3 regions of the Streptomyces sp. NPDC058650 genome follow, and region 3 is predicted to be linked to each of the others. Evidence: riboswitches for the same ligand, from Rfam matches in the RefSeq annotation. Region 3 holds a riboswitch; each other region holds the start of a gene.

Evidence for each region. A riboswitch is a leader RNA that binds a small molecule or an ion and turns the genes downstream of it on or off. The one in region 3 is predicted to bind cobalamin.
Region 1: it holds a riboswitch for cobalamin, as region 3 does, so the genes downstream of both, ACFWWU_RS12190 (ribonucleoside-diphosphate reductase subunit alpha) here and ACFWWU_RS20595 (ABC transporter substrate-binding protein) in region 3, are expected to answer to the same signal.
Region 2: it holds a riboswitch for cobalamin, as region 3 does, so the genes downstream of both, ACFWWU_RS33100 (energy-coupling factor ABC transporter permease) here and ACFWWU_RS20595 (ABC transporter substrate-binding protein) in region 3, are expected to answer to the same signal.

The regions. Positions count from the first base shown of each region.
Region 1 is NZ_JBHXRL010000005.1:418,596-428,413, forward strand. It holds gene ACFWWU_RS12165 (HD-GYP domain-containing protein) at 1-1,166, shown strand, start outside; gene ACFWWU_RS12170 (HD-GYP domain-containing protein) at 1,163-2,419, shown strand; gene ACFWWU_RS12175 (tetratricopeptide repeat protein) at 2,500-3,480, shown strand; gene def (peptide deformylase) at 3,542-4,180, shown strand; gene ACFWWU_RS12185 (ribonucleotide-diphosphate reductase subunit beta) at 4,265-5,278, opposite strand; gene ACFWWU_RS12190 (ribonucleoside-diphosphate reductase subunit alpha) at 5,278-7,644, opposite strand; cobalamin riboswitch at 7,773-7,917, opposite strand; gene ACFWWU_RS12195 (GNAT family N-acetyltransferase) at 7,965-8,465, opposite strand; gene mctP (monocarboxylate uptake permease MctP) at 8,549-9,818, opposite strand, start outside.
Region 2 is NZ_JBHXRL010000026.1:109,331-119,148, reverse strand. It holds gene dhaK (dihydroxyacetone kinase subunit DhaK) at 208-1,200, shown strand; gene dhaL (dihydroxyacetone kinase subunit DhaL) at 1,227-1,847, shown strand; gene ACFWWU_RS33120 (PTS-dependent dihydroxyacetone kinase phosphotransferase subunit DhaM) at 1,844-2,254, shown strand; gene ACFWWU_RS33115 (ArsR/SmtB family transcription factor) at 2,314-2,616, shown strand; gene ACFWWU_RS33110 (VOC family protein) at 2,613-3,005, shown strand; partial or broken gene ACFWWU_RS33105 (Rid family hydrolase) at 3,054-3,353, opposite strand; cobalamin riboswitch at 3,461-3,696, shown strand; gene ACFWWU_RS33100 (energy-coupling factor ABC transporter permease) at 3,725-4,423, shown strand; gene ACFWWU_RS33095 (energy-coupling factor ABC transporter substrate-binding protein) at 4,420-4,830, shown strand; gene cbiQ (cobalt ECF transporter T component CbiQ) at 4,837-5,586, shown strand; gene ACFWWU_RS33085 (ATP-binding cassette domain-containing protein) at 5,592-6,467, shown strand; gene ACFWWU_RS33080 (FAD-dependent oxidoreductase) at 6,564-8,597, shown strand; gene ACFWWU_RS33075 (PadR family transcriptional regulator) at 8,784-9,326, shown strand.
Region 3 is NZ_JBHXRL010000011.1:3,450-13,267, reverse strand. It holds gene ACFWWU_RS20625 (MFS transporter) at 1-919, opposite strand, end outside; gene ACFWWU_RS20620 (TetR/AcrR family transcriptional regulator) at 1,059-1,799, shown strand; gene ACFWWU_RS20615 (MFS transporter) at 1,803-3,200, opposite strand; gene ACFWWU_RS20610 (ArsR/SmtB family transcription factor) at 3,292-3,720, opposite strand; gene ACFWWU_RS20605 (ABC transporter ATP-binding protein) at 3,925-4,752, opposite strand; gene ACFWWU_RS20600 (FecCD family ABC transporter permease) at 4,749-5,837, opposite strand; gene ACFWWU_RS20595 (ABC transporter substrate-binding protein) at 5,834-6,895, opposite strand; cobalamin riboswitch at 6,982-7,107, opposite strand; gene ACFWWU_RS20590 (cold shock domain-containing protein) at 7,204-7,386, opposite strand; gene ACFWWU_RS20585 (TetR/AcrR family transcriptional regulator) at 7,720-8,313, opposite strand; gene ACFWWU_RS20580 (ScbR family autoregulator-binding transcription factor) at 8,828-9,478, shown strand; gene ACFWWU_RS20575 (SDR family oxidoreductase) at 9,486-9,818, opposite strand, start outside.

The sequences.
Region 1 (9,818 bases), on a different contig from region 3:
GCAGCCTCCTCGCCCGTGTCGAGGAGCCGCCCGCCGGGGCACGCCGCGCCTGGCGGGCCGCCGCCACGGCCCTCGCCGTCTGGGCCGCTTCCCTCGCCGCCGGCGCACTCGGCGGCGCCACCGCCCTCGGAAACGGCCCGGACGCCCCCGACTTCCCGTACGTGCTGCTGCCCGCGGGCGCCGCCGCGCTCACCTTCTGCCTGGTCCTGACCGCCCTCGACGGCGGCATCCGGGCCACCGCCGACGGCCTGCCGGCCGGCGCCGCCTGGCGCGGACTCCTCGGCCGCGCCCTCGCCCCGCACGCCGTGCACGGGCTCGCCGGACTGATGATGGCCGTGCTCTGGCGCAGCTCGTACGGACCGACCGCCGCGCTCTTCGTCCTGCTGCCGATGTACATCACCTGCTGGGTCTTCGCCCAGTACCACCGCGAGCGGGCCGCGCACCAGGGCACCATCCGCGCCCTCGTCCAAGCCGTCGACATCAAGGACCGGTACACCCGCGGCCACAGCGAACGGGTCGGCCACGCCTCCGTCCTGATCGCCCGTGAGCTCGGCATGGCGGAGGACCGGCTCGACGTCGTGCGGTTCGCCGGCATCCTCCACGACGTCGGCAAACTGGGCGTGCCCACGCGCGTGCTGCGCAAGGACGGGCCGCTGACCCCGGAGGAGCGCCAGGTCATCGAACTGCACCCGGAGTACGGGCACGAGATGGTCCGGGGCATCGGCTTCCTCGGCGAGGCCCGGTCCGCGATCCTCCACCACCACGAGCGCATGGACGGCAGCGGCTACCCGTACGGGCTCCACGGCGAACAGATCCCCGAGTTCGCCCGGGTGGTCGCCGTCGCCGACGCCTTCGACGCCATGACCTCCACCCGCTCCTACAGCCGGGCCCGCCCCGTCCCGACCGCCGTCGCCGAACTGGAGCGCTGCGCGGGCAGCCAGTTCGACCCCCGGATGGTCACCGCCCTGGTCAGGGCCCTCGACCGGCACGGCTGGCAGACCGACGTCACCGCCGACGAGACGCCCCCGCCGCTGCCCCCGCTCCCGCCGGCCCCGGCCGACGGGGCACCCGGGGCACCCCCGCCCGACCCCGTCGACGGGACCCTGCCCCCGCCGCGCGCGCCGGACGCCCCCCTGACCACCCGGCGGCCGAAGGAGCGCGCATGAGGCCCGGGGCCCTCACCGTCGGCGCCGTGCACGGGGCGGCCCTGCTGCTGGGCCTCGCCGCCTTCGGCACCACCCTCTGGTACGGCGTCGCGGAACCCGGCAACGCCCTCGCCTTCGGCACGCTCATCGCCCTCGGTGAGCTCGCCCGCTGGGGCGCTGTGCCGGGCGAGCGCGAGCCCGCACCGCTCGCCGCCGCGGGAGCCCTCGCGTACGCCCTGCTCGGGACGGACGCCGGCACCGCCACCACCCACGGCGTCCTCCAGATCGTCGCCGTCTCCGTCGCCGGCGGCCTCGCCGGGATCGTCCCCCACCTGGCCAGGGGCCGCGGCCCCGACGCCGACCACCTCGCCCGCCGCGTCCTCACCGTCACCTTCGCCGCCCTCTGCTTCCAGCCCCTCTACAACTCCGGCGCCGTCGTCGCGTACCTCGGCGAGGGCCCGGCGTACGCCTTCTTCCTGCTGCTCCTGCTCGTCCTGACCGCCCTCTGTGACGCCGTGCTCGCCGCCCTCGTGCTCCGGGCCCGCACCGGATTCCCGTACGGCCCCCTCCTCCGCGACGAGCTGCGCGCCCTCCTCGGCATCGGTTCGGCCGTCTGCGCCACGGGCGCCGTCATGGCGCTCGGCGTGGCCGCGGCCGGGCTGTGGGCGCTGCCCGTGCTCGCCGTCCCGCTCCTGCTCACCCAGGTCTCCTTCCGGCGGTACGCGGCCGTGCGGACCGTCAACCGGCAGACCATCGCCTCGCTCGCCCGGGCCACCGAGATCGCCGGCTGCACCCCGCCCGGCCACGCCCGCCGGGTCGCCGCCCTCAGCGGGGCCGTCGGGCGGGAGCTGGGCCTCTCCGGGGCCGAGCTGACCGTCCTGGAGTACGCGGCGCTCATGCACGACATCGGACAGCTCTCCCTCGTCGACCCCGTCGAGGGCGGCGCCACCGCGGTCCTCCCGGCCGAGGAGCAGCGCCGGATCGCCCTCCTGGGCGGCGAGGTCGTCCGCAGGACCGGGGTCCCCGCGGCCGTCGCCGTCGTCGTCGAGCGGCAGGCCGACCCGTACCGCGAGCAGCCGCTGCCCGCCCGGATCGTCCGGGCCGTGAACGCCTACGACGACCTGGCCGGCGACGGCGCGGGCGCCGCCCTCGAAGCCCTGGAGCGGCTCCGCCTCGGCACCGCACGCGACTATCACCCGGACGTCGTCGAATGCCTGGCCAAGGTCCTGGCACGGGGCGGAGCTGCTGGGGTGACCTCGGCCGCCCCTGGGTAACCCATGGGTAATGAGCGCGCGTCCGACCGGGCATGGTTGGATGCGAACAAGAGGGTGAAAGCGACCGGCAGGCGGGAATCGTGAGGATCTTCGGGAAGGTACGGCATCGGCCCTCCGCCTCGTGGCGGCAGGCCACCGACCGCGCGTTCACGCTGATCGGCGACGGGCGGTACGAGGACGCGGGCGCCCTGCTGACACGTGCGGCGGATCTGGAGCCCTGGCTCTCGGAGTCCTGGTTCAACCTGGCCCTGCTGCACAAGTTCCGGCACGACTGGGAGCAGGCCAGAGCGGCCGGGCTGCGCGCGGTCGCGCTGCTCGACAAGGAGACCGGCGCCCCCGACTGGTGGAACGTCGGCATCGCGGCGACCGCGCTCCAGGACTGGCCGCTGGCCCGCCGCGCCTGGCAGGCGTACGGGCTGAAGGTGCCCGGCGCCGCCGCGGGCACCGGCGAGCCCGTCGGCATGGAGCTGGGCAGCGCCGCCGTCCGGCTCTCGCCCGAGGGCGAGGCGGAGGTCGTCTGGGGCCGCAGGCTCGACCCGGCCCGTATCGAGGTCCTCTCCATCCCGCTGCCGTCCTCGGGGCGCCGCTGGGGCGAGGTCGTCCTCCACGACGGCGTGCCGAACGGCGAGCGCACCACCACCGCGGGCCCCTCCTACCCGGTCTTCGACGAGATCGAGCTGTGGGCGCCGTCCCCCGTCCCCACTTGGGTGGTCCTCCTGGAGGCCGCCACCGAGGCCGACAGGGACGCCCTGGAGCAGCTCGCCGCCGAGGCCGGTTTCGCCGCCGAGGACTGGTCGTCCTCCGTGCGGCTGCTCTGCCGCGCCTGCTCGGAGTCGATCATGCCGAGCGCCGAGGGCGAGGGCGAGCACTCCGACCCGCACGACCACAGCGAGCCGGGGCACCCCGGGCCGCTCGGCCACCGCTCGCCCGGCGAGCTGTGGGTCCCGGAGCGGGAGTGCGGCCTCGCGGCCCCGGCGGGCCTCGTGCGTGGGCTCCTCGACGGGTGGGTGGCGGACAGCCCCGACAGTCGTGAGTGGCGGGATCTGGAAGAGGTCTGCTGACGACTGCCCGTAGGCTGTGCGGGATCGTTTACTGGGGTTCCGAGGAAGGCACGCGCCGGACATGACGCAGCAGGACACTGACGGGCAGATCATCGACGGAAACGACGGATTCGTCGTGGACACGGAGGACTGCGAGGCGCGTGAGCTCGCCTACCGCGAGCGCGGCACGGCCCGCCCGATCACCGTCGTCGGCAACCCCGTGCTCCACAAGGAGTGCAAGGACGTCACCGAGTTCGACGACGCGCTCGCGGCGCTGATCGACGACATGTTCGCCAGCCAGAAGGCCGCCGAGGGCGTGGGCCTGGCCGCGAACCAGATCGGTGTGGACCTCAAGGTCTTCGTCTACGACTGCCCGGACGACGAGGGCGTCCGGCACACCGGCGTCGTGGTCAACCCGGTCCTGGAGGAACTGCCGGCCGAGCAGCGCCACCTGGACGAGTCCAACGAGGGCTGCCTGTCCGTGCCGACCGCCTACGCCGAGCTGGCCCGCCCCGACTACGCGGTGGTCAGCGGCCAGGACGCCCAGGGCAACCCGATCAAGGTGCGCGGCACCGGCTACTTCGCCCGCTGCCTCCAGCACGAGACGGACCACCTGTACGGCTACCTGTACATCGACCGCCTCTCCAAGCGCGACCGCAAGGACGCCCTGCGCCAGATGGAAGAGGGCACCCCGCGGTACGAGGTCGTCCCGAACGCCTGATCGCGGCAGGCGTTCACGGCGAAGGGCCCCGCGCCGTCACCGGTGCGGGGCCCTTCGCCGTCTCCCTGGGACCGTCCGTACGGACTAGAAGTCCTCGTCCAGGTCCACCGAGCCCTCGACCGCCACCTGGTAGGCGGACGGGCGGCGCTCGAAGAAGTTCGTCAGCTCCTGGACGCCCTGGAGCTCCATGAACGCGAACGGGTTCTCCGAGCCGTACACCGGGGCGAAGCCGAGGCGCTGGAGGCGCTGGTCGGCGACGCACTGGAGGTACTCGCGCATCGACTCGGTGTTCATGCCGGGCAGGCCGTCGCCGCACAGGTCGCGGCCGAACTGCAGCTCCGCCTCCACGGCCTCCTTCAGCATGTCGGTGACCTGCTGCTGGAGGGCGTCGTCGAAGAGCTCCGGCTCCTCCTTGCGGACGGTGTCCACGACCTCGAAGGCGAAGTTCATGTGCATCGTCTCGTCGCGGAACACCCAGTTGGTGCCGGTCGCGAGACCGTGCAGCAGGCCGCGGGAGCGGAACCAGTACACGTACGCGAAGGCGCCGTAGAAGAACAGGCCCTCGATGCACGCCGCGAAGCAGATCAGGTTCAGCAGGAAGCGGCGGCGGTCGGCCTGGGTCTCCAGGCGGTCGATCTTCTCCACCGAGTCCATCCAGCGGAAGCAGAACTGCGCCTTCTCGCGGATGGAGGGGATCTCCTCGACCGCGTCGAACGCGGCGGCGCGGTCGTCCGGGTCGGGCAGGTAGGTGTCGAGCAGCGTCAGATAGAACTGGACGTGCACGGCCTCCTCGAACAGCTGGCGCGAGAGGTACAGCCGCGCCTCGGGGGAGTTGATGTGCTTGTACAGCGTCAGCACGAGGTTGTTCGACACGATCGAGTCACCGGTCGCGAAGAAGGCGACCAGCCGGCCGATCATGTGCTGCTCACCGGGGGTGAGCTTCGCGAGGTCGGCGACGTCCGAGTGGAGGTCGACCTCCTCCACGGTCCACGTGTTCTTGATCGCGTCGCGGTAGCGCTCGTAGAAGTCCGGGTAGCGCATCGGACGGAGGGTCAGTTCGAAGCCCGGGTCGAGCAGGTTCTTGTTGTCGCTGGACATTACTGGCAGGCCTCGCAGGACTCGGGGTTTTCCAGGGAGCAGGCGAGGGCCTCTTCGGGGGTCGCCTGTACGGGGATGGGCGCGGCGGCCGCCGTCGACGCCTGGGCGGCGCGGGCGATCCGGGTCGCGGGGCGCGAGCGCAGGTAGTACGTCGTCTTCAGCCCCTGCTTCCAGGCGTACGCGTACATCGACGACAGCTTGCCGATCGTCGGCGTCTCCAGGAACAGGTTCAGGGACTGCGACTGGTCGAGGAACGGGGTGCGGGCGGCGGCCATGTCGATCAGGCCGCGCTGCGGGATCTCCCAGGCCGTGCGGTACAGCTCGCGCACCTCGGCCGGGATCCAGGTGAAGCCCGCGACCGAGCCGCTGGCGTCGCGCAGCGCGTCCCGGGTCTGCGCGTCCCACACGCCGAGCCGCTTGAGCTCGGCGACGAGGTACGAGTTGACCTGGAGGAACTCGCCCGACAGCGTCTCGCGCTTGAAGAGGTTGGAGACCTGCGGCTCGATGCACTCGTACACGCCCGCGATCGAGGCGATGGTCGCCGTCGGCGCGATCGCCAGGAGCAGGCTGTTGCGCATGCCGACCGTGGCGATCCGCTCGCGCAGGGCAGCCCAGCGCTCGGGCCAGTTGAGCTCCACGTCGTAGTGGTCCGGGTGCAGGACACCGCGGGCGGTGCGGGTCTTGTCCCAGGCGGGGACCGGCCCGCTGCGCTCGGCGAGGTCGGCGGAGGCCTCGTACGCGGCGAGCATGATCCGCTCGGCGATCCGGGTGGACAGCGCGCGCGCCTCGGGGGAGTCGAACGGCAGCTTCAGCTGGAAGAAGACGTCCTGGAGGCCCATCGCGCCCAGGCCCACCGGCCGCCAGCGGGCGTTGGAACGCCCGGCCTGCTCGGTCGGGTAGAAGTTGATGTCGACGACCCGGTCGAGGAAGGTGACGGCCGTGCGGACGGTCGCGTCGAGCCGCTCCCAGTCGATGTCCTGGGTCGAGGCGTCCACGAAGGCGCCGAGGTTGACCGAGCCCAGGTTGCAGACCGCGGTCTCGCCGTCGTTGGTGACCTCCAGGATCTCCGTGCAGAGGTTGGAGGAGTGGACGGTGTGGCCGGGCTCGGCGGTCTGGTTGGCCGTCCGGTTCGAGGCGTCCTTGAAGGTCATCCAGCCGTTGCCGGTCTGGGCCAGGGTCCGCATCATCCGGCCGTACAGGTCACGGGCCGGCATGCTCTTGCGGGCCAGGCCCTTCGCCTCGGCGGCGCGGTAGGCGGCGTCGAACTCCTCGCCCCACAGGTCGACGAGCTCGGGCACGTCCGCCGGCGAGAAGAGCGACCACTCGGCGTCCGCGTTGACCCGGCGCATGAACTCGTCCGGGATCCAGTGCGCCAGGTTGAGGTTGTGCGTACGACGCTGGTCCTCGCCCGTGTTGTCGCGGAGCTCCAGGAACTCCTCGATGTCCGCGTGCCAGGTCTCCAGGTAGACGGCGGCGGCGCCCTTGCGGCGGCCGCCCTGGTTCACGGCGGCGACGGACGCGTCGAGGGTCTTGAGGAACGGCACGATGCCGTTGGAGTGCCCGTTCGTGCCGCGGATGAGGGAACCGCGGGCGCGGATGCGGGAGTAGGAGAGGCCGATGCCGCCCGCGTGCTTCGAGAGGCGCGCGACCTGGTGGTAGCGGTCGTAGATGGAGTCCAGCTCGTCCTGCGGGGAGTCGAGGAGGTAGCAGGAGGACATCTGCGGGTGGCGGGTGCCGGAGTTGAAGAGCGTGGGCGAGGACGGGAGGTAGTCCAGGCGGCTCATCAGGCCGTACAGGGCGGCCACTTCGTCGAGTGCGTGGGCGCTGTCGTCCTCGGCGAGGCCGCAGGCGACGCGGAGCATGAAGTGCTGCGGGGTCTCGATCACCTTGCGGGTGATCGGGTGGCGCAGCAGGTAGCGCGAGAAGAGGGTGCGCAGACCGAAGTAGCCGAAGCGGTCGTCGGCGGCCTGGTCGACGGTCGCGTCGAGCCGGTCCGCGTGCAGCGCGACGAAGTCGGCGGTGCGGTCGGCGATCAGGCCCTCGCGGTGACCGACGGCCACGGAGGCGGAGAAGCACACCGCGCCCTGGCTCGCGGCCTCGTCGGCGATGGTGATCGTCAGGAGCCGGGCGGCGAGCCGGGAGTAGGCCGGGTCCTCGGAGATCAGGCCGGCGGCCGCCTCGGTGGCCAGCTCGCGCAGTTCCGCCTCGTCCGACGTGGCGCTGCGGCCGCGGAGCGCGGCGGCGGCGACCTTGCCGGGGTCGGTGTCGGGCAGGTCGGCGGTGAGATCGGTCAGGGTCCGCAGCAGCATGGTGCCGGGTCCGTCGCTCTCGATCGCCGTGGCCGGATCGGCGGGCGCGATGGTCACGTGGGGCTCTCCCTCGCTCGGCTCGGGGCCGCGGCGGGGGAAGGCGGGCAGGCGGGCACCCGTACCGGATGCGCCGCGTCCACCGGCCCACTCCGCGAGGCCCGGACGTCAGTGACACCCGGAACGGAAGGACCGGGTGTGCTGTCGGCAGGTCCTCGGACTCACCTCGTACGCGCGTATGGGTACGAAGCACACCGTTGCGGGACAGTTCCGGATTCGCGCCGGATTTCCCTGCGTCGACAACGAGGACGAGCATACATGTGGTGGGCGCCGCTCGCGGAACCCACCACATGTTGTGTCGCCCTGCTGTCCTCGGGGTGTCAGAACTCCAGGGCGTAGGTCCTCAGCCGGTGGCCGGGAACCGGATCCCAGTCCCGCTCAGGGGTGCGAACGAAGCCCATCCGCTCGTAGATCCGGTGCGCCGAGACCATCTTCGCGTCCGTGGAGAGCACGAGCCGCGCGCACTCCGGCGCGGCGCCCGCGCGGTCGGCGCAGGCGCGTACGAGCGCCTCTCCGACGCCCCTGCCGCGGGCCTCGGGCGCGACCACGAGCATCCGGAACTCGGCCTCGCCGGTGACGGCTATGTCCGCCCAGGTGGTGTCGCCCCGGGCGAAGGTCACCCCGCCGATGATCCGGTCGTCCGCGTCGACGGCGACGAGCACCTCGGCCTCGCGGGCCCGGCGGGCCGTGTCGCGCAGCATGGCCAGATAGAAGTCGTCCTCGCCGTGGAGCAGCAGCCCGTCGTTCAGATAGGTCAGCCCGGTGAGTTCCCCGAGCTCCTCGTACTCCTCGGGCCGTACCGCCCTGATCGTGAAGTCCATGGAGCCAGTCTGCCTCGAAGGGCACGCGCAGGGGCCCGGGGTCTCCTGGCGGAGATCCCGGGCCCCTGCGTCGTACCGCGAGGTCAGTGCACTCCGGCGCCGACCTTCGGGTCCGCCGTGGGGTCCGTCTTCGGCTTCGCCGTGCGGGACGGCGCGTCGGCCGTGTAGTCCGACGGGGAGGTCTCGTCGATGCCCTCGGGGGCCTTCACGGCCTTGAGGACGAAGGTCAGGACGACCGTGACGACGAGGTTGAGGACGAAGGCGGTGAGACCGATGTAACCGATCTCGCCGATGCCCGGGATCTCGGCGGAGGAACCGCCGAAGTGCTTCTGTGTCGGGCTCGCGACGCCGTACGCGGCGACCGTGCCGTAGAGCATGCCGACGGCCCAGCCGGCGAGCAGCGCCCAGCGGTGGAACCAGCGGGTGAAGAGACCGCCGACCAGCGCCGGGAAGGTCTGGAGGATCCAGATTCCGCCGAGCAGCTGGAAGTTGATCGCGACCGTCTTGTCCATGGTGAGGACGAAGGCGAGCGCGCCGACCTTCACCAGGAGCGAGACGAGCTTGGAGACCTTGGTCTCCTGGGCCGGGGTCGCGTTCGGTTTGATGAAGTCCTTGTAGATGTTGCGGGTGAAGAGGTTGGCCGCGGCGATCGACATGATCGCGGCCGGGACGAGCGCGCCGATGCCGATCGCGGCGAAGGCGACGCCCGCGAACCAGTCCGGGAACATGGTCTCGAAGAGCTGCGGGATGGCGAGCTGGCCGTTCTTGACCTGGATCCCGGCGGCGATCGCCATGAAGCCGAGCAGCGCGAGCAGGCCCAGCATCAGCGAGTACAGCGGCAGGATCGTGGTGTTGCGGCGGATCACCTCACGGCTCCGCGAGGACAGCGTCGCCGTGATGGAGTGCGGGTACATGAAGAGCGCGAGCGCCGAGCCGAGCGCCAGCGTCGCGTACGTCCACTGGCCGGCCTCGCCGGGGACGAGCGAGCCGCGCGGCTTGCCGGTCGCCTCGTTGGTCTGCGCGTACGCCTCGCCGGCCCTGGCGAAGATCTCGTCGAAGCCGCCGAGCTTGATCGGGATGTAGATGATCGCCACGGCGATGACGATGTAGATCAGGGTGTCCTTGACGAAGGCGATGAGCGCCGGGGCGCGCAGGCCCGAGGAGTACGTGTACGCCGCGAGGACACCGAAGGCGATGAGCAGCGGCAGGTCCTTGATGAACCAGTGCGTGGTCTCGCCGCCGCCGACGCCCATCACGTCCAGGACGGCCTGGATGCCGACGAGCTGGAGCGCGATGTACGGCATGGTCGCGAGGATGCCGGTGACGGCGACCGCGAGCGACAGGCCCTTGGAG
Region 2 (9,818 bases), on a different contig from region 3:
GATGCACACTCGCGAAGCTCACACACGAGCCAGACGTGATGAACCATCAGGGCAGTCGGCATTGAGCCGGTACTCAGTCGGCATCAGTACCGCACAGAACCGCCCCTCGCCGCCGCGAACCACCAAGATCACTATTTCGCCTCACATGCTCTGACCTGCGAAGACCCTGCCCAGCAGCTTGCCTGTTCGTCTCATCAGGAGATACCAATGAGGATGCTGATCAACGTCCCGGAGACCGTCGTGGCCGACGCGTTGCGCGGGATGGCCGCCGCCCACCCCGAGCTGACCGTGGACGTGGAGCGGCGGATCGTCGTGCGGCGGGACGCGCCCGTGGCCGGGAAGGTCGCGCTGGTGTCCGGGGGCGGGTCCGGGCACGAGCCGTTGCACGGCGGGTTCGTGGGGCCCGGGATGCTGTCGGCGGCGTGCCCCGGGGAGGTCTTCACGTCGCCCGTGCCCGATCAGATGGTGCGGGCCGCGGCCGCCGTCGACAGCGGAGCCGGGGTGCTGTTCGTCGTCAAGAACTACACCGGCGACGTGCTCAACTTCGCGATGGCGGCGGAGCTCGCCGAGGACGAGGGCATCCAGGTCGCGAAGGTCCTGGTCGACGACGACGTGGCGGTGACCGACAGCCTGTACACGGCGGGGCGGCGCGGGACCGGGGGCACCCTGTTCGTGGAGAAGATCGCGGGCGCCGCCGCCGAGGAAGGCGCCCCGCTGGAACGGGTGGAGGCGATCGCCCGCCGGGTGGACGCGCGCTCCCGGTCCTTCGGGGTCGCGCTGAGTGCGTGCACCACCCCCGCCAAGGGCAGCCCCACCTTCGACCTCCCCGAAGGCGAGCTGGAGTTGGGCATCGGCATCCACGGCGAGCCGGGCCGCGAGCGGCGCGCCATGATGACCTCGCGGGAGATCGCGGACTACGCCGTCGACACGGTGGTCGAGGACCTGCGCCCGTCCGGTCCGGTGCTCGCGCTGGTCAACGGCATGGGCGGGACCCCGCTGCTCGAACTGTACGGCTTCAACGCCGAGGTGCAGCGGGTGCTGGCCGAGCGCCGGATCCCGGTGGCCCGGACGCTCGTCGGGAACTACGTGACGTCGCTCGACATGGCCGGCTGCTCGGTGACCCTGTGCGAGGTGGACGAGGAGCTGCTGCGCCTCTGGGACGCGCCGGTGCAGACGCCCGCGCTGCGCTGGGGCCGGTGACCGGACGGATGGGAGAGGGAGAGGGCATGAGCGAGACGTTCGGTGCTGACTTCCTTGTGCGGTGGTTGGAAGCGACCGCCGGGGCCGTCGACCGCGAGGCCGATCGGCTCACCGAGCTGGACTCGGCGATCGGTGACGCCGACCACGGCGCCAATCTGAAGCGCGGGTTCGCGGCCGTGGCGGAGCTGCTGGCGAAGGAACCGCCCGCGACACCCGGCGCGGTGCTCGTCGCCGCGGGGCGGCAGCTGATCTCCACGGTGGGCGGGGCTTCGGGACCGCTGTACGGGACGCTGCTGCGCCGTGCGGGCAAGGCACTGGGCGAGGACGAGCGGGTCGGCCGGGAGCGGCTGGCGGAGGCGTTCGGCGCCGGGGTGGCCGCGGTGGCCCAGCTGGGCGGCGCCCAGGTGGGCGACAAGACGATGCTGGACGCGCTCGTCCCGGCCGTGGAGGGGCTGCGGAGTTCCTTCGGCGCGGCGCGCGCCGCGGCCGAGGAGGGCGCCCTCGCGACCGTACCGCTCCAGGCGCGCAAGGGCAGGGCCAGCTACCTCGGCGAGCGGTCGATCGGGCACCAGGACCCGGGGGCGACGTCGTCGGCGCTGCTGTTCGCGGAGCTCGCGGGGACGGCCCGCGCGGACGGTGCCGCGTGAGCGCGGCGGCGCCGGTCGGCATCGTGCTGGTCTCGCACAGCGCGGATGTCGCGGCCTCGGTGGCGGCACTGGCCCAGGGACTCTCGGGCGGTGGCGGTACGGCGCCGATCCTGCCGGCGGGCGGCCTCCCCGACGGCGGTCTCGGGACGAGCGCCGAGCTGATCCGTGCGGCGGCAGAGGCCGTCGACGGCGGCGCCGGGGTGGCGCTCCTGGTCGACCTGGGCAGTGCCGTCCTGACGGTGAAGGCGCTGCTCGCCGAGGGCGACGAGCTCCCGGAGGGCGCCCGGCTGGTCGACGCGCCGTTCGTCGAGGGCGCGGTCGCGGCGTTGGTGACGGCGAGCGCGGGCGGGGATCTCGACGCGGTGGCCGCAGCGGCCTCGGAGGCGTACGCCTATCGCAAGGAGTGAAGGAGTGGGGTGAGGGTGTCGACTTGATAGGCAAGTGGAGAGTTGCCTATTCTGGGGTGGTGGCCGACGACCTCTTCAAAGCCCTGGCCGACCCCACCCGCCGCACGATCCTCGACGAGCTCACGGAGAAGTCCGGACAGACACTGTTCGAGATCTGTTCGCGACTGAGCATGAAGCACGCGCTCGGCATCTCGCGCCAGGGGGTCTCCCAGCACCTCGCCGTGCTGGAGGCCGCCGGGCTCGTCGAGACCAGGCGGGAGGGCCGCTACAAGTTCCACGACCTGAACACCGCTCCCCTGCGGCACATCACCGAGCGGTGGCCCGTGCCCGACACCCCCGGACCGGAGAAGAGCACCTCATGAAGATCCATCTGACCAGCGTCTTCGTCGACGACCAGGCCAAGGCCGAGCGTTTCTACACCGAGATCCTCGGCTTCGTGAAGAAGCACGACGTCCCGCTGGGCGAGACGGACCGCTGGCTGACCGTCGTCTCGCCCCACGAGCCCGCCGGTACCGAACTCCTCCTGGAGCCCGCCGGTCACCCGGCGGTCAAGCCCTACCGCGACGCGCTGGTCCAGGACGGCATCCCGCTGGCCCAGTTCGCCGTCGACGACGTGCGGGCCGAGTACGAGCGCCTGAGCGGCCTCGGCGTCCGCTTCACCCAGGAACCCCTGGAGATGGGCCCCGTCACCACCGCCGTCTTCGACGACACCTGCGGCAACCTGATCCAGCTCGCGACGGAGCCCCAGTAGGCCCGGCGGGAGGCGGGCCTACCGCCGGTCGGCCCGCTCTCCCCGGCGTCAGCCGACGACGGCGTCGAGCTCCACCTCGACGAGCCATGCGGGATCGATGAACCGCGTGACCTCGACGAAGGTCGTCACCGGCCGGACCTCCGCGAACCGCTCCCCGTGGGCGCGCGCGGCCTCCTTCCACGAGGTCACGTCGGTCAGCATGACGCGGGTGCGCACGACGTCCTCCAGCGACGCACCCGCCGCCTTCAGCGCCTCCTCGGCGATGTCGAGACACCTGACGGTCTGGGCGTACACGTCACCCGGCGCGACGGCCGCCCCGTCGTCGCCGATGGGAGCGGTCCCGGCGACCGCTACGTGCGCACCCTTTCAAACGGCGCGGGAAAAGCCGATCTCCGGTTCGAGTGGCGACCCGGAACTGACCCTCTGTGGAACATCCCTCATCGCTCCGTACTCCTCCGCGTTGTAATGCACCTGGTCAACGGACTAGTGTCGCAGGGCCTTGGTGTTCGGGAAACCGGTGCAGTACCGGTGCGGCCCTCGCCACTGTGATCGGGAGTTCCGGCTCCACACCCGTGGGAGACCCCCGCGGGCAAGCCACTGGACCGTTGTGGGAGACCACCGCGGTGTGGGAAGGCGGAGTCGGGACGTATGACCGTCAGCCAGGAGACCGGCCAGGGTGCGTTGTCCATCCACGAGGTGCTGGAGAGGGTCTCCCAACCATGCATATAGCCGAGGGGTATCTGCCCCCCGTACACGCCGCCGCCTGGGGCGTTGCCGCCGCTCCGTTTGTCGTCCACGGGGTTCGCGCGCTCACCCGCGAGGTGCGCTCCAACCCCGAGTCCACCCTGCTGCTCGGCGCCGCCGGCGCCTTCACGTTCGTCCTGTCCGCACTCAAACTTCCCTCCGTGACGGGCAGTTGCTCGCATCCGACGGGTACGGGTCTGGGCGCGATCCTCTTCCGGCCGCCGATCATGGCGGTCCTCGGGACGATCACCCTGCTCTTCCAGGCCCTGCTGCTCGCCCACGGCGGACTCACCACGCTCGGCGCGAACGCCTTCTCGATGGCGATCGTCGGACCCTGGGCGGGGTACGGGACCTATCTGCTGGTGCGCCGGTTCGGTGCGCCGCTGATGGTCGCCGTCTTCTTCGGCGCGTTCGTCGCCGATCTGTCCACGTACTGCGTCACGAGCGTGCAGCTCGCGCTGGCCTTCCCGGACCAGGGCAGCGGCATCATGGGCTCCCTGGCCAAGTTCGGTTCCATCTTCGCCGTGACACAGATCCCGCTGGCGGTGAGCGAGGGCCTGCTCACCGTGCTCGTGATGCGGCTGCTCATGCAGTCCAGCAAGGGCGAGCTGACCCGGCTGGGCGTTCTGACCCGGTCCGCCACGAAGCGACACGAGGAGGCGGCCGCGCGATGAGCTTCACCGTCAGCCGGAACACGAAGATCAACGCCCTGCTGCTGCTCGTCGTCGCCGCGCTCGCGGTGCTGCCGCTGGCACTGGGGCTCGGCGACCACAAGGAAGAGCCGTTCGCCGGGGCGGACGCGGAGGCGGAGACCGCGATCACGGAGCTCCAGCCCGATTACGAACCGTGGTTCAGCCCTCTGTACGAGCCGCCGTCCGGGGAGATCGAATCGGCGCTGTTCGCCCTCCAGGCGGCGCTGGGCGCTGGTGTCCTCGCCTACTACTTCGGGGTGCGGCGCGGACGTCGGCAGGGCGAGGCCCGCGCGCTGGCGCAGGCCGGCGAGGGTGCGGAGAGCGCGAAGCGCGCGGAGGGTGCCGCGATCGCGGACTCGCGCGTCGAAGCCGGGGACAGGGACGCGTAACCGCCCATGCTGCCTATCGACGCGGCGGCGCACAGCAGTCGCTGGCGCCGCCGCCATCCCGTCGAGAAGGCCCTGCTCGGCTTCGGTCTCACGCTGTGCGCGGTGTGTCTGCCGCCGTGGCCGGGTGCGGTGCTCGTCGCGGCGGCCACGCTCGCGGTCCTGCTCGGCCCGGCCGGAGTGGCGGGCCGTCAGCTGTGGCGGGCGTTCCGCGTGCCGCTCGGGTTCTGCGTCACGGGCGCGGTGCCGCTGCTCTTCGAGGTGGGCGGGGCACGGGGGTTCGTGGCCCTCGCGCCCGGCGGGCCCGTCCACGCGGGCGAGCTGCTGCTGCGGACCGCCGCCGCCTCGCTGGGGGTGCTGCTCTTCGCGTTCACGACGCCCGTCTCCGACGTGCTCCCCCGGCTCGTCCGCGCGGGGGTGCCCGCGCCCGTGGTGGACGTGGCGCTCGTGATGTACCGGATCATCTTCCTGCTCCTCGACTCCCTGTCCAAGATCCGCCAGGCGCAGGCCGCCCGGCTCGGGCACACCACCCGGGCGGCGACCTGGCGGTCGCTCGCCGGGCTCGGCGCCACGTCGTTCGTCCGCGCCTTCGACCGGGCGCAGCGCCTGCAGTCGGGGCTCGCCGGGCGCGGCTACGACGGGACCCTTCGGGTCCTGGTCCCCGCCGCCGCGGTCTCCCGCCGGTTCCTGGCGGCGGCCGTCGGGCTCCTCGGCGGGCTCGTCGCCCTCACCCTCGTACTCGAAAGGTTCCTGCCGTGACCGCCGTGACCGCCGTGACGTCTCCGACGACCTCCGCGACGCCCGTCGTGGAGCTGGTGAAGGCGGGTTTCGCCTACGAGGACGGGCCGGCGGTCCTGTCGGACGTGGACTTCGCGGTGCCGGAGGGGCGGGCCATCGCGCTGCTCGGGCGGAACGGCAGCGGCAAGACGACGCTGCTGCGGCTGCTCAGCGGGGGGTTGCGGCGCGGGAGCGGGTCGCTGCTCCTGGACGGGGCGGAGGTGACGTACGACCGGAAGGGGCTGACCCGGCTGCGGACGACCGTGCAGCTGGTGGTGCAGGATCCGGACGACCAGCTGTTCGCGGCCTCGGTCGGGCAGGACGTGTCCTTCGGGCCGATGAACCTGGGGCTCCCGGAGGAGGAGGTACGGCTCCGGGTGCGGGAGGCCCTGGAGGCGCTGGACATCGTGGCCCTGGAGGACCGGCCGACGCATCTGCTGTCGTACGGGCAGCGCAAGCGGGCGGCGATCGCGGGCGCGGTGGCGATGCGGCCCCGGGTGCTGATCATGGACGAGCCGACGGCCGGGCTCGATCCGCACGGTCAGGAGCGGCTTCTCGACGCCCTGGCGCGGCTCCGCGCGGCCGGGACGACGGTGGTGATGGCGACGCACGACGTGGATCTCGCGCTGCGCTGGGCGGACGAGGCGGCGGTGCTCTCCCCCGCCGGACTGCGGACCGGTCCGGTCGCCGAGCTCCTCGGGGACGACGCCCTGCTCGACGCGGCGCGGCTGCGGCGGCCCTGGGGCACGTCCGTCGCCCGGCTGCTGCGCGCCCACGGGCTGCTCGCCCCGGACGCGCCCGAGCCCCGTACGCCGGAGGAGCTGGACGCCTGGCTGCGGGCCGGGCCACTTGCTACTGAGTAGTAGACATCACGTCCCGAATCTTCTGCAACTAGTTGCATAACGAGGAGGGGTCCCCTAGAACTGAGGTCGACTGATCCTGCGCGAGGAGGCGCCCCCATGACCGCGACCCCCACCCCCACCCCGTACCCGCATCTGCTGAGCCCGCTCGACCTCGGGTTCACGACCCTGCCCAACCGGGTGATCATGGGTTCGATGCACGTCGGCCTGGAGGAGACGGAGCACGGCTTCGAGCGCATGGCCGCCTTCTACGCCGAGCGCGCCCGCGGCGGCGTCGGCCTCATCGTCACCGGCGGCATCGCGCCCAACGAGGCCGGCCGCCCCTGGGACGGCGGGGCGAAGCTCACCACCGCCGAGGAGGTCGCCGAGCACCGGCTGATCACCGACGCCGTGCACGGCGAGGGCGGCCGGATCGCGATGCAGATCCTGCACTTCGGCCGGTACGCGTACCACCCCGGCCTCGTCGCGCCCAGCGCGATCCAGGCCCCGATCAGCCCCTTCGTACCGAACGAGCTGACCGACGCCGAGGTCGAGCAGACCGTCGAGGACTACGCCCGCTGCGCCGAGCTCGCCAAGGAGGCGGGGTACGACGGCGTCGAGGTCATGGGCTCCGAGGGCTACCTCATCAATGAGTTCATCGCCGCGGCCACGAACCAGCGCACCGACCGGTGGGGCGGTTCGTACGAGAACCGCGTCCGCTTCCCGCTGGAGATCGTCCGCCGCATCCGCGAGCGGGTCGGCACGGACTTCATCCTCGTCTACCGCCTCTCCATGCTGGACCTCGTACCCGGCGGCTCCACCCTGGAGGAGGTCGTCCGGCTCGCCAAGGAGATCGAGGCGGCCGGCGCCACCATCATCAACACCGGCATCGGCTGGCACGAGGCGCGCATCCCCACCATCGCCACCTCCGTGCCGCGCGGCGCGTACACCTGGGTGACGAAGAAGCTGATGGGCTCGGTCTCCGTCCCGCTCGTCACCAGCAACCGCATCAACACCCCCGAGGTCGCCGAGGAGATCCTCGCCGACGGCCGGGCCGACCTGGTCTCGCTGGCCCGCCCCTTCCTCGCCGACCCCGACTTCGTCGCGAAGGCCTCGGAAGGCCGCGCCGACAGGATCAATACCTGCATCGGGTGCAACCAGGCCTGCCTCGACCACACCTTCAACCTGAAGATCACCTCCTGCCTGGTCAATCCGCGCGCCTGCCACGAGACCGAGCTCGTCCTCGCCCCCACGCGCCTCGCCAAGCGCGTCGCGGTCGTCGGCGCCGGCCCCGCCGGACTCGCCTGCGCGGTGTCCGCGGCCGAGCGCGGCCACGCCGTCACCCTCTTCGACGCCGCCGCCGAGATCGGCGGCCAGCTCAACATCGCCAAGCGCGTGCCGGGCAAGGAGGAGTTCGACGAGACCCTCCGCTACTTCCGCGTGCAGCTCGCCGAGCGCGGCGTCGAGGTCCGCCTGAACACCCCGGTGGCGGCGGGCGACCTCGACGGCTACGACGAGGTCGTCGTCGCCACCGGCGTCTCCCCGCGCACCCCCGGGATCGTGGGCGTGGACCACCCGAGCGTCGTCAGCTACCTGGACGTGCTGCGGGACGGCGCGCCGGTCGGCGAGCGGGTGGCGATCATCGGCGCCGGCGGCATCGGCTTCGACGTCGCCGAGTTCCTCACGGACGGCGGCGAGGGCGCGAGCCAGGACCCCGAGACGTACTTCCGCCAGTGGGGCGTGGACACCTCCTACGAGAACCGGGGCGGACTGCGCGCCCCCGAGCGCACCGCGCCGCCGCGCCAGGTGCACCTGCTCCAGCGCAAGAGCACCAAGGTCGGCGCGGGCCTCGGCAAGACGACCGGCTGGATCCACCGCACCGAGCTCAAGCACCGGGGCGTCGCCATGGTGGCGGGCGTGTCGTACGACCGGATCGACGACGAGGGCCTGCACGTCACGATCGACGGAGAGGCCCAGCTCCTGCCGGTCGACACGATCGTGCTGTGCGCCGGCCAGGAGCCGCGGCGGGACCTGTACGAGGAGCTGGTGGCGGCGGGGCGTTCGACGCACCTCATCGGTGGCGCGGACGTCGCCGCCGAGCTGGACGCCAAGCGGGCGATCGACCAGGGCACGCGGCTCGCCGCCGCGCTGTGATCCCCGCGCCGTGACCCCCGCCCGGTGATCGCCGCGCCGTGACCCCCGCCCGGTGATCGCCGCGCCTTGATCGCCGCCCGGTGATCGCCGCCCGGTGATCGCCGCGCCGTGATCGCCGCCCGGTGATCGCCGCAGGGTGATCCACGTCCGGTGATCCGTGTGGCCGGCCGAATCTAGGATGCGAGCATGTCCCTCCCGCACGCGATCCTCACCGCGTTGCTCGAAAAGCCGTCCTCCGGCCTCGAACTGACGCGCCGCTTCGACAAGTCGATCGGCTACTTCTGGTCGGCCACGCACCAGCAGATCTACCGCGAGCTCGGCAGGCTGGAGCAGGCGGGGCACATCCGTGCCCTGCCCGCTCCGGTGCCCGCGCGCGGGCAGAAGAAGGAGTACGAGGTGCTGCCCGCGGGCCGGGCGGAGCTGAGCGACTGGGTCGCCAGGTCCGAGGACCCGAAGCCGATGCGGGCCGCCCTGCTGCTGCGGATGCGGGCCGCCGCGATCGTCGGGACCGAGGGGCTCCGGTCCGAGCTGGAGCGCCATCTCGCCCTGCACCGGGAGCAGTTGGATGAGTACCTCGCGATCGAGGAGCGGGACTTCCCGGCGGAGCGGCGCCGCACCGAGCCGGACCGGCTGCGCCATCTCGTCCTGCGGGGCGGGGTGGACCTGGAGCGGTTCTGGGTGGAGTGGCTGACGGGCGCACTCGCGGAGCTGGAACCGGAGGGGGCGTAGCGGCGCGACGCCGTGCGGGAGCCCGGCAGTCCGGGAGCCCGGCCGCTTCAGCCGCCCGGCGGTCCGACAGGCCGGGAGCCCGGCGGTCCGGCATTCCGGCAGGCCGGGAGCCCAGCAGTCCGACCGACCGACCGGCGGTTCGGCCACCCGGCCGCCTGGGAGCCTGGGAGCCCAACAGTCCGGCATTCCGGAAGGCCGGGAGCCCGGCGGTCCGGGAGCCCGGGAGCCCGGCGGTCCGGCCACCCGGCCGCCCGGGAGCCCAGCAGTCCGGCATTCCGGCGGTCCGGGAGCCCGAGAGCCCGGCGGTTCGGCCGCCCGGCGGTCCGACCGACCGATCGGCCGCCCGGCGGTCCGGCGGTCCGGCCACCCGGCAGCCCGGGAGCCCAACGGTCCGGCATTCCGGCAGGCGCCGGGAGCGCGGCATTCCGGCGGTCCGGGAGCCCGGCGGTCCGACCGACCGACCAGCCGCCCGGGAGCCCGGCGGTCCGGCGG
Region 3 (9,818 bases):
CGAGCGGGACGAAGGCGAGGCCCGCCTTGACCGGCGAGTAGCCGAGGACGAACTGCAGGTACTGGGTGAGGACGAGGAGCAGGCCGCCGTTGCCGATCTGGACGAGGGTCAGCGAGAGCGAACCGCCGCTGAAGTTGCGGTGCTTGAAGAGGACGAGCGGCACCATCGGCTCGGGGGTGACGTTCTCCCAGATCACGAAGCCGACGAGGCAGACGACCGCGACGGCCAGGGTGACGAGGGAGCGGCCTTCGAAGGCGCCGTGCTGCGGGATCTCGATGATCCACCAGATCAGCGCGGTCATGCCGACGGCGGAGAGGATCGCGCCGAGCGGGTCGGGCTTCTGCCAGGGGCCCTTCGACTCCGGCATGAGGGTGAGGGCGGCGACGACGGCGAGGACGACGACCGGGACATTGATGAAGAAGATCGACTGCCACGAGAACCGGTCGATCAGGACGCCGCCGAGGACCGGGCTGCCGACGAGGCCGAGCATCGACACGGAGCCCCAGGCCGCCATCGCCTTGGGCCGCTCGTCCTCGTCGAAGACCGTGATGAGGATGGAGAGCGTCGAGGGCATGATCAGCGCGCCGCCGACACCCATCGCGGTCCGCGCGGCGATGACCTCGCCGGGGCTGGTGCAGAACGTCGCGGCCAGTGATGCCGCGCCGAAGAGCAGCAGGCCGATGATCATGATCTTCCGTCGGCCGAACCGGTCACCGAGACTTCCGGAGGTGAGGAGGAGTCCCGCGAAGACGAGGATGTAGGAGTCCAGGATCCACTGGATGTCCTGGGCGCTCGCGCCGATGTCCTCGGTCATCGCGGGGACCGCGACGGTCAGCGCCATGCTGTCGACCACCAGGACCAGGGTGCTGAGGCACAGCACGACCAGGATCCACCAGCGGCGCGGGTTGCGGCTTTCCATGGGACTTCCCCCTCGACTTTCGTCTTTCGCTTGCCGTTCCTTCGTTGCGAACACTGTACGCAGACGCGCACAGTGTTCGCAACCCATTGCACCTGTACGCTGGACGCGAACGCCGTACGCCGCGAAGGAGGACCCGCCCATGGCCACCAAGGCGAACCCCGTCCCGTCCGTGTGGACGCGACAGCAGCCCGCGCCCGATCAGCCCGCTCTCAGCCGGACCGCGATCGTCCGCGAGGCGATCGTCATGCTGGACACCGACGGCATCGAGGCGCTGAGCATGCGCAAGCTCGGCGCCCGTCTCCACGCCGGCGCCGCCTCGCTCTACCGCCATGTCGCGACCAAGGACGAGCTCATGGAGCTCGCCGTGGACGAGGTCGCCGCCGAGATCGCCGTCCCTCCGGCCGAAGCCGCCCGTGGCGGAGCCGGCTGGCGCACCGCCGCGACCGAGGCCGCGGGCTCCTTCCGTGCGACGGCCCTGCGCCACCCCTGGCTCTCGTCCGTCCTCGGCCAGGCGGGTCTCGCGTATCTGGGCCCGAACCTGATGGCGTACTCGGAGCGGCTCGCCGCCCTGTTCGCGGCGGCCGGGTTCCCGGAGCCGAGCCGGGCGATCGACACCCTCCTCTCGTACGTCATCGGGATGAGCACGACGGAGGCCGCCTGGCTCACCACGGTCGCCCGCTCCGGCGAGAGCGAGGCCGACTTCATCGCCCGTCTGATGCCCGCCGCCCAGCAGGCCGCGGCCGGCCACGACCACCTCACCGAGGCGTACGCCGACTCCGCCGTCCACGCGGTCGTCGACCCCGTCGCCATCCGCGACGAGAAGTTCGCCTACGGCCTGGACGTCGTCCTCGACGGCCTGGAGATGCGCCTCCCCCGATAGGCCTTACGGAGCCGGGGCGGCCTCCCCGCGCGGCCAGCGGCGGTGCAGTTCGTCGATGCGGAAGTCGTGCGCGTGGCGGCCGCCGCCGCCGACCTCCGCGAGGTGGGGGTGGCCGGCCGGGAGTTCGGGGTGGGCGTGTGCCGGCGCGGTCGGGTCCGTACGCGGCCACAGGCGGGTGGCGGCCAGGGCGCCGAGCAGGGCGACCCCGGCGAGCACGGCCGCCGAGACCATGAGCCCGGCACGCGCGGCGAGCCAGCCGGCGAGGGGATAGGTCAGCAGCCAGCAGGCGTGCGAGAGGGAGAAGCGGGCGGCAAAGGCGGCCGGCAGATCGGCGCTCCGGGCGGAGCGGCGCAGCAGCCTGCCGCCGGGCGTCAGGATCGCCGAGGTCGCCGCGCCGAGCACCAGCCAGACCGCGAGCAGCCCGGGCCAGGACCATGCCCCCGGCGTGAGCGCGAGTCCGACCGCGAGCAACCCGAGGGCGCCGGCCAGGACGAAGGCGGCGCGCAGCATGAGCGCCCGTTCACCCCCTGGGTCGGGCAGGCGGCGCGGCGCGCCCGCCCGTTCGGCGGGCCGGCGGTCCAGCGCCCGTGGGAGCAGGAGCGCGACCGCCATCGAGCCCGCTCCGTACGCGCCGAGGGCGAGCGGGACGTCTCCGGGGGTGCGGCCGAGGGTGTCGCGGACCAGGACCACCGTGTTGACGAGCACCGTCGCGCCCGCCGCCGCCACCGCGACGTCCAGGGCGAGCAGGGCCCTCAGACGCGGAGTGCCGAGGAGGATCCGCGTACCGAAGGCCGCCCTGGCGCGGAGGCCTCCCGCGCGTGCGGCGGGTGCGGGTGCGGGCAGGGCGGTCGCGCGGACGAGGATGCCCGAGGCCAGGAACCCGGCGGCGGTGCCGGTGAAGAGCCGGTCGTACGGGACGACGGTGAGCAGCGCGGCGGCGAGCACCGGGCTGAGCAGGCTCTCCAGGTCGTAGGCGAGCCGGGAGAGGGAGAGCGCCCGCGTGTAGTCGCGCTCTTCGGGCAGCACTTCGGGGATCGTCGCCTGGAAGGTCGGCGTGAAGGCGGCGGAGGCAGTCTGGAGCAGGAGGATCAGGACGTAGATCTGCCACACCTGGGTGACGAACGGCAGGGACAGGGCGACCCCGGCCCGGAGGAGGTCCATGGTGACGAGCAGATTCCGGCGGGGCAGCCGGTCGGCGAGGGCGCCGACGACCGGGCCCATGCCGACGTACGCGGCCATCTTGATCGCGAGGGCGGTGCCGAGCACGGCGGAGGCGTTCGCTCCGGCGAGGTCGTAGGCGAGGAGGCTCAGCGCCACGGTCGCGAGGCCGGTGCCGGCCAGGGCGACGACCTGGGCGGTGAAGAGGCGCCGGTAGGTGCGGTTGCGCAGCACGGACAGCATGGGGATGCCCCCGGTCGGCCAGGGCGGTCGGCGGACCCCCTCACCGTAACCGATACGTGCATAGGTGCGCACACGTTGACGCCAGGGGCGCTCAGTCGTGCCAGGGCTCGCCGCTCACCACGTGGTCCGCGCGACTGATCGCCTCGACGACCAGCCGCTTCAGGTGCCCGTCGGGCATCGCGTACACGACCCGCCGCCCGTCCTTGCGGGACTGCACGAGGCCGCCGAGGCGCAGTTTGGCCAGGTGCTGGCTGACGGCCGGGCGCGCCGCCCCGCACGCCTCGGTCAGGGCGCTGACGTCGGCCTCTCCGCGGGTGAGCAGCCACAGCAGGTGGAGCCGGGTGGGGTCGGCGAGGAGCGCGAACACCTCCGCCGCCGCGGCGAGTTCCCGCGCTCCCGGTGTCCGCTCGTGCGGACGCGGACGCGGACGCGACACGGCGGCCGCCTCGGCATCCGCCGCGGGATCCGTCGTGGGGCCGTCGGGACCTGCGGCGTCTGCCGGATCTGCGCGCTCGGACATGGGGCCATCGTAGGCAGACCGGCCCACGGCTCGGCCCTCGCGCCCGCCGCCGAGGATCACCCCTCGTGCCCGACGCCGCGGCTCGGCCCTCGCGCCCGACGGAGGGTCACCCCTCGTATCCGACGCCGAGGCTCAACCCTCGTGCCGACCGAGGATCACTCCTCTCACCCGCCACCGCGGCTCAGCCCCGTGCCCGCCCACGATTCAACCCTCGCACCCGGACTCGGCGGGCGTCGGGAGCGTTCCCAGGAAGCGGATGTGGGGGCGGTCTCCGGGCGTCGGCCGGGTCACCGTGGCGCGTACCCGGTACACCTCGGCGATGAGCTCCTCCGTCAGGACCTCGTGCGGGGTGCCCCGGGCCACCACGCGACCCTCCGCGAGGACGACGAGCCGGTCGCAGTACAGCGCCGCGAGGTTCAGGTCGTGCAGGGCGACGACGGCGGTCAGGCGGAGCCCGGCGACCAGGGTCAGGAGGTCGAGCTGGTGCTGGATGTCGAGGTGGTTGGTGGGTTCGTCGAGCAGGAGTTCGCGCGGTTCCTGGGCGAGGGCGCGGGCGATCTGGACCCGCTGCCGTTCCCCGCCCGAGAGCGTCCGCCAGGAGCGGTGCGCCTTGTCGGCGAGGCCGGTGCGGGCGAGGGCGGAGCGGACGGCGGCCTCGTCCGCCGCCGACGCGGGGGTCCAGGCCCTCCGGTGCGGGACGCGGCCCAGCCGGACGGCGTCGAGGACGGTCAGGTCGACCTGGGTGTCGGCCTGCTGCTCGACCGCGGCGAGGCGCCGCGCGACCGTGCGGCGGCCGAGGCCGTCGAGGGGATCGCCGTCGAGGGTGACGACGCCGCTGTCGGGGGCGAGGACGCCGGCGAGGAGGCGCAGGAGCGTCGACTTCCCCGATCCGTTGGGGCCGAGCAGGCCGGTGACGGTGCCGGGACGCGGGGCGAGGCTGACGCCGTCGAGGACGGGGGTGCCACCGACGGTGCGCGAGACCCGGTCGGCGCGGAGCCCCGCGCCGCCGCACGCGTCGGTGGTCGTGGTCATCGCGCACCCCTCGTGCGGTAGAGGACGATGACGAAGCCCGGTACGCCGATCAGCGAGGTCACCACGCCCACCGGAACCTCCTGGGGATCGAGCACCGTACGGGCGAGGGTGTCCGCCCAGACGAGGAAGACCGCTCCCGCGAGCGCCGTGACCGGCAACAGCCGGGCGTGCCCGGGACCGACGAGCGCGCGGGCCGCGTGCGGCAGGACGAGACCGACGAAGCCGATCACGCCGGCCGCGGAGACCAGAGCGGCCGTCAGGAGGGCGGTGACGCACAGGAGGACCGTCCGGGCGCGGGTGACGGCGACGCCCAGTGACGCGGCGGCGTCCTCGCCGAAGGCGAAGGCGTCCAGCGTCCGCGCGTACCCGCCGCAGATCAGCAGGGCCGCCACGAGCACCGCGAAACACACCCGCACCTCGTCCCAGCCGACCCCGCCGAGCGAGCCGAGCAGCCAGAACAGCACGCCGCGGGTGGTCTCCGCGTCCGCGGCCGTCATGACGACGAAGGAGGTCAGCGCGGAGAAGAGCTGCATCGCCGCGACCCCGGCGAGGACCACGCGGTCCGGCGAACCGCCGAGGGTGTGGCTGAGCAGCAGCACGAGCGCGAAGGAGCAGACCGCCCCGAGGAACGCGCCGCCGGTGACGGAGAGCACTCCCCCGCCGACGCCGAGGACGACGACCAGGACGGCGCCGGTCGAGGCTCCCGAGGAGACGCCGAGGACGAAGGGATCGGCGAGCGGGTTACGCAGGAGCGACTGCATCACCGCCCCGCACACGGCGAGTCCGGCGCCGCACACGGCCGCGAGGAGGGTGCGGGGCAGGCGCAGGTTCCAGACGATCCCGTCCCGGATCGGGGACAGTTCCGAGGCGCCGCCGGCCAGGTGGGCGACGACGACGGACCGCACCTCGCCGACACGGATGTCCGCCGGCCCGATGGTGATCGCCACGGCGACCGACGCGCAGAGGAAGGCGAACCCTGCCAGGGCCCACGCCAGGGCCCGGCCGCCGCGCCGCGCTGTGGCCGACCGGGTGGGAGGACGGGGAGCGGCGGGCCTGACGGGGCGGGTGAGGCGCGCGAGGGTCACTTGGCGAGCCCGTACGAGCGGAGCGCGGCCGCCACCTTCTCCACGCCCTCGACCGTACGGATCGTGGGGTTCATCGCCTGGCCGCTGAGCAACACGTACCGCTTCTTCCTCACCGCCGTCATGTTCCTGGTGACCGGGTCGGACTCCAGGAAAGCGATCTTCTTCGCGGCGCTCTCGGCCGACTGGGAACGGCGGGTCAGATCGCCGATCACGAGCACGTCCGGGTCGCGGTCCGCGACGGTCTCCCAGTTGATCTGGGGCCACTCCTCGCGCGTGTCGTCGAAGACGTTCTTCGCGCCGAGCGCACGGGTCACGATGCCCGGGGCGCCGCAACAGCCCGCCATGTAGGGGGACTCGGCGTTGGCGAACCAGTAGAGGACCGTGACGTCCTCGAAGTCGCCGGACGAAGTCGCCTTCGCCACCCGGCCCTTGAGTTCGGCGACGAGCTTCTCGCCTCGCTCTGGCACCCCGAACACCCGGGCCAGGTCACGGATCTCGCCGTGGACGGTCTCCATCGTGAGCGGCCGGGTGCGGACACCGTCGCCGTCACCGCTGTTGTCCTTGTCGGCGCAGTCGGTCGGCGAGAGGTAGGTGGGGACGCCCAGCTTCGCGAACTGTTCGCGGGGCGCGACGCCGCCCTTGCCGAGCGTGTACGCGAACGAGGCGGCGGCGAAGTCGGGTTCGGTGTCGAGCACCTTCTCGAAGGAGGGGTAGCGGTCGGCGAGGCGCGGCACCTTCGCGTTCTGCGCCTCAAGTCCCTTGAGGACGGGGTCGGTCCAGGTCCCGGTGCCGACCATCCGGTCGGCCAGGACGAGGGAGAGCATGATCTCGGCGGCCCCCTGGTCGAGGGCGACGGCCCGCCGGGGCGGGCGGTCGATCCGTACGCGCTCTCCGCAGTTGTCGAGGGTCACGGGGTAGTCGGAGCCCGCACCGTCGGCGGGGCTCTTCGCCGAGGGCGTCGTGGCGGGTCCGCCGCCACAGCCCGTCGCGGTCACGAGCAGGGTCAGGGTGCCGGCGAGAAACAGCGCGGCGGAACGGACGGGGTGTGCGAGCGGCACGGAGCATTCCTCTGCGTCCACGGCTCATACGCGGAGCCTGTCGTACGGTGCTCCCCGGTCGACGGCGTGACGCCGGGGCCGCCAGCAGGTCTTCGGACTCGGGGTCATCCGGACGGGGCGCCTTCCCGGGCCTGTCCCGCCGCCCAGTGGCCGATGCTCCGCCCGTCGCCCTCACCGCTGCGCGTCAGCTCCGGATTCCCACCGGATTCCCTGACCCGTACGCTCGCCCGTTCGGGTGAGCGCATAGGTGCGACTGGCCTCGGCACAGTACCACCGGGGACCCGTCGCACCTCCGGCCGTGGGCCGGGTCAGAGACGCAGCTCCTTCGCCTCGAAGCGGCCGTCACCGAGAACGAGGGCGAAAGTGACCTGCTGGCCCTCGGAGACCGCCTGCACCTCTCCCTCGATGTCCGCCGCGCTGAAGTACACCTGCTCATCGGAGCCCACCGGGACGACGAAGCCGTACCCGCCGAGACGATTGAAGGACTGCACGAACCCTTTGCTTCTGCCTTCCACGGCGGCCTCCCTGTCGTCACCGGCGAAGTGCCTCTCAGGGGAGATCTACCCCGTCGGCCCGCACTTCGCCCGTCAGGGGGACACCCGCGGGTGTTCCCTGCGGTCAGCTCGCCGGCCCCGATGTGCGGGCCACCTCCACAGTCTCGTACAATCTTCAACAGAGGTCCGGTGCCGGAGATCCCCCGTGTCCGTCACCGGGCCTCGCCGACTTCCCGGCGCCTCCCCCGCCCCTGCGGTCCCGGGTCCTCCCGCTCGGTCCCGCGTCCACACGGTGCCGCGGGCCCGTGACCCGCCCGGACGGGCGGCGCCTCAGCGGGCGCCGGGGTACGCGGTCCGTGCCGTGATCCGGGCGATGCGCCGCGCCGACTCCTCCGGCGAGGCCACGGGCCGGACGATGTGGCTGACCGTGAGCCGCACGATCGTCTCGACCGCGAGACGTCGCGACTCCTCGTCCACCTCGGGCCAGGTCTCGATCGCGTACGCGTCGAGCATCGCCGTCGCCGTCCCGAAGGCCGGCTCCGGGCGGGTGGCCGGACAGGCGAGGAGCTCGTCCTCGCCACCCCGCTCGGCCACCAGGACCCCCTTGATCAGAGGGTTGTCCGCGGCCCGCTGGAGGGTGTAGCCGACCCCGGCCGCGGCCGTGGCCTCCAGTTCGCCCCGGTGGGCGTCGAGTTCGCGCTGGATGCCGCGCAGGAAGCCTTCCACCTCGCGCTGGACCAGGGCTTTGCCGATGGCGTCCTTCGAGCCGAACTCGTTGTAGAGCGTCTGGCGGCTGATCCCGGCGGCCCGCGCGATGGCGGTCATCCGCAGCCCGCCCCGGCCCTCGGCGGCGACGAGGAGGTAGGTGGCGTCGAGTACTCGCTCGCGCAGCAGGGACCGGACGCTCTCGCGTAAACGTGTCATCGTGGCCACACTTTATCCACGGGGGACGGGCCCGCCCGTCCCCGTACGGCAGGCGCCCGGCCCTGTACGGGACGGCCCCCGCCCTCTCCCGTCACCGGCTCCGGCTCCGGCTCCGGCTCCGGGTGAGCCGCCCGCCCAGGTACGTCGCGGTGACCGCGGCCTCCTCCGGGACGCGTTCCGGCGGGACGGTGTACGGGTCCCGGGTCCCGGGTCCCGGGTCCCGCTGGGTCTGCCCGAGCGCTGCGGCGGCGTCCTCCGCCGTCGGTATCCACCGACAAACCTTCCACTCGGTTTGTTCATGCCCACACCCTCGGCCCGGAACGCACCGTGGACCCTTGCGGGGGCGCATGCCGACGCCCTCCATGGGTAGGTAAATCCGACAACACCGAAGCGCCCCTGCATCCCAACGAAAGCTCGTAGAATACCAATCAGTCGGTTTGAGGTCGTCGAGTGGTACGGCGCGACGGGGCGCAATTCCGTACCGCTGCGACGCATGGTGCTACTGGAGCCGTTGGTGACCAAACAAGAGCGGGGCACACGGACCCGCGACGCGCTGATCAGGTCGGCGGCAGGAGAGTTCGACCTGCACGGCTACGCCCTGGCCACACTGTCCGCGATCAGCATGGGAGCCGGCGTCAGCCCCGGGGCGCTCCACTTCCACTTCGAGAACAAGGCGGCGATCGCCGAGGCCGTCGAGGACGCGGCCTGCACGACCCTGCGGCGGACCGCCCGGATCGCGTACGGCCACCGGTCCAACGCCCTGCAGAACCTCGCGGACACCACGCACGCGCTCGCCCGCCTGTTCCGCGAGGACATCGTCGTACGGGCGGGCTTCCGGCTCAGCTGCGCGAACGACAGCCGTACGGAGCTCAATCTGCGCCAGGAATGGCAGAGCTGCGTACAGCAACGGCTCGCGGAGGCGGCCGACGAGGGTCTCCTCGCCGCCGGCATCGGACGGCAGCAGGACCTCGCCCGCACGATCGTCGCCGCCACCGTCGGCCTGGTGACCCTGTGCCAGGACAACGCCGAGTGGCTCTCCCCCCACACCGTCACCGGTCTGTGGCGCACCCTGCTGCCGACCCTGACGGCGCCGGAGGCCCTCGCGGGCCTGGAACCGGCGGGCACCGCGGCCGTGATCAGCCGCTCGCTCGCCCCGGTCGGCTGACCGTGGCTCAGAGCGCGCTTCCTCCCGTGGCGTCCACGTACTGGCCGGTGATCCAGCGGGCGTCGTCGGAGACGAGGAACGCGACGATGTCCGCGATGTCGGCCGGCGTCCCGAGCCGGTTGAAGACCGAGTAGGCGGCGAGGGCGGCGCTCGCCTCCGGGGTCGCCCTGCGTCGCGCGTTCATGTCCGTCGCGACGAACCCGGGGGCCACGGCGTTGACCGTGATCCCCCGGGGCCCCAACTCCTTGGCGAGGGCGAGCGTCATCGTGTCGACGGCGCCCTTCGTCATCGCGTAGGTGACGGAGTCGGGGAAGGCGATCCTCGTCGCCGCCGAGGAGAC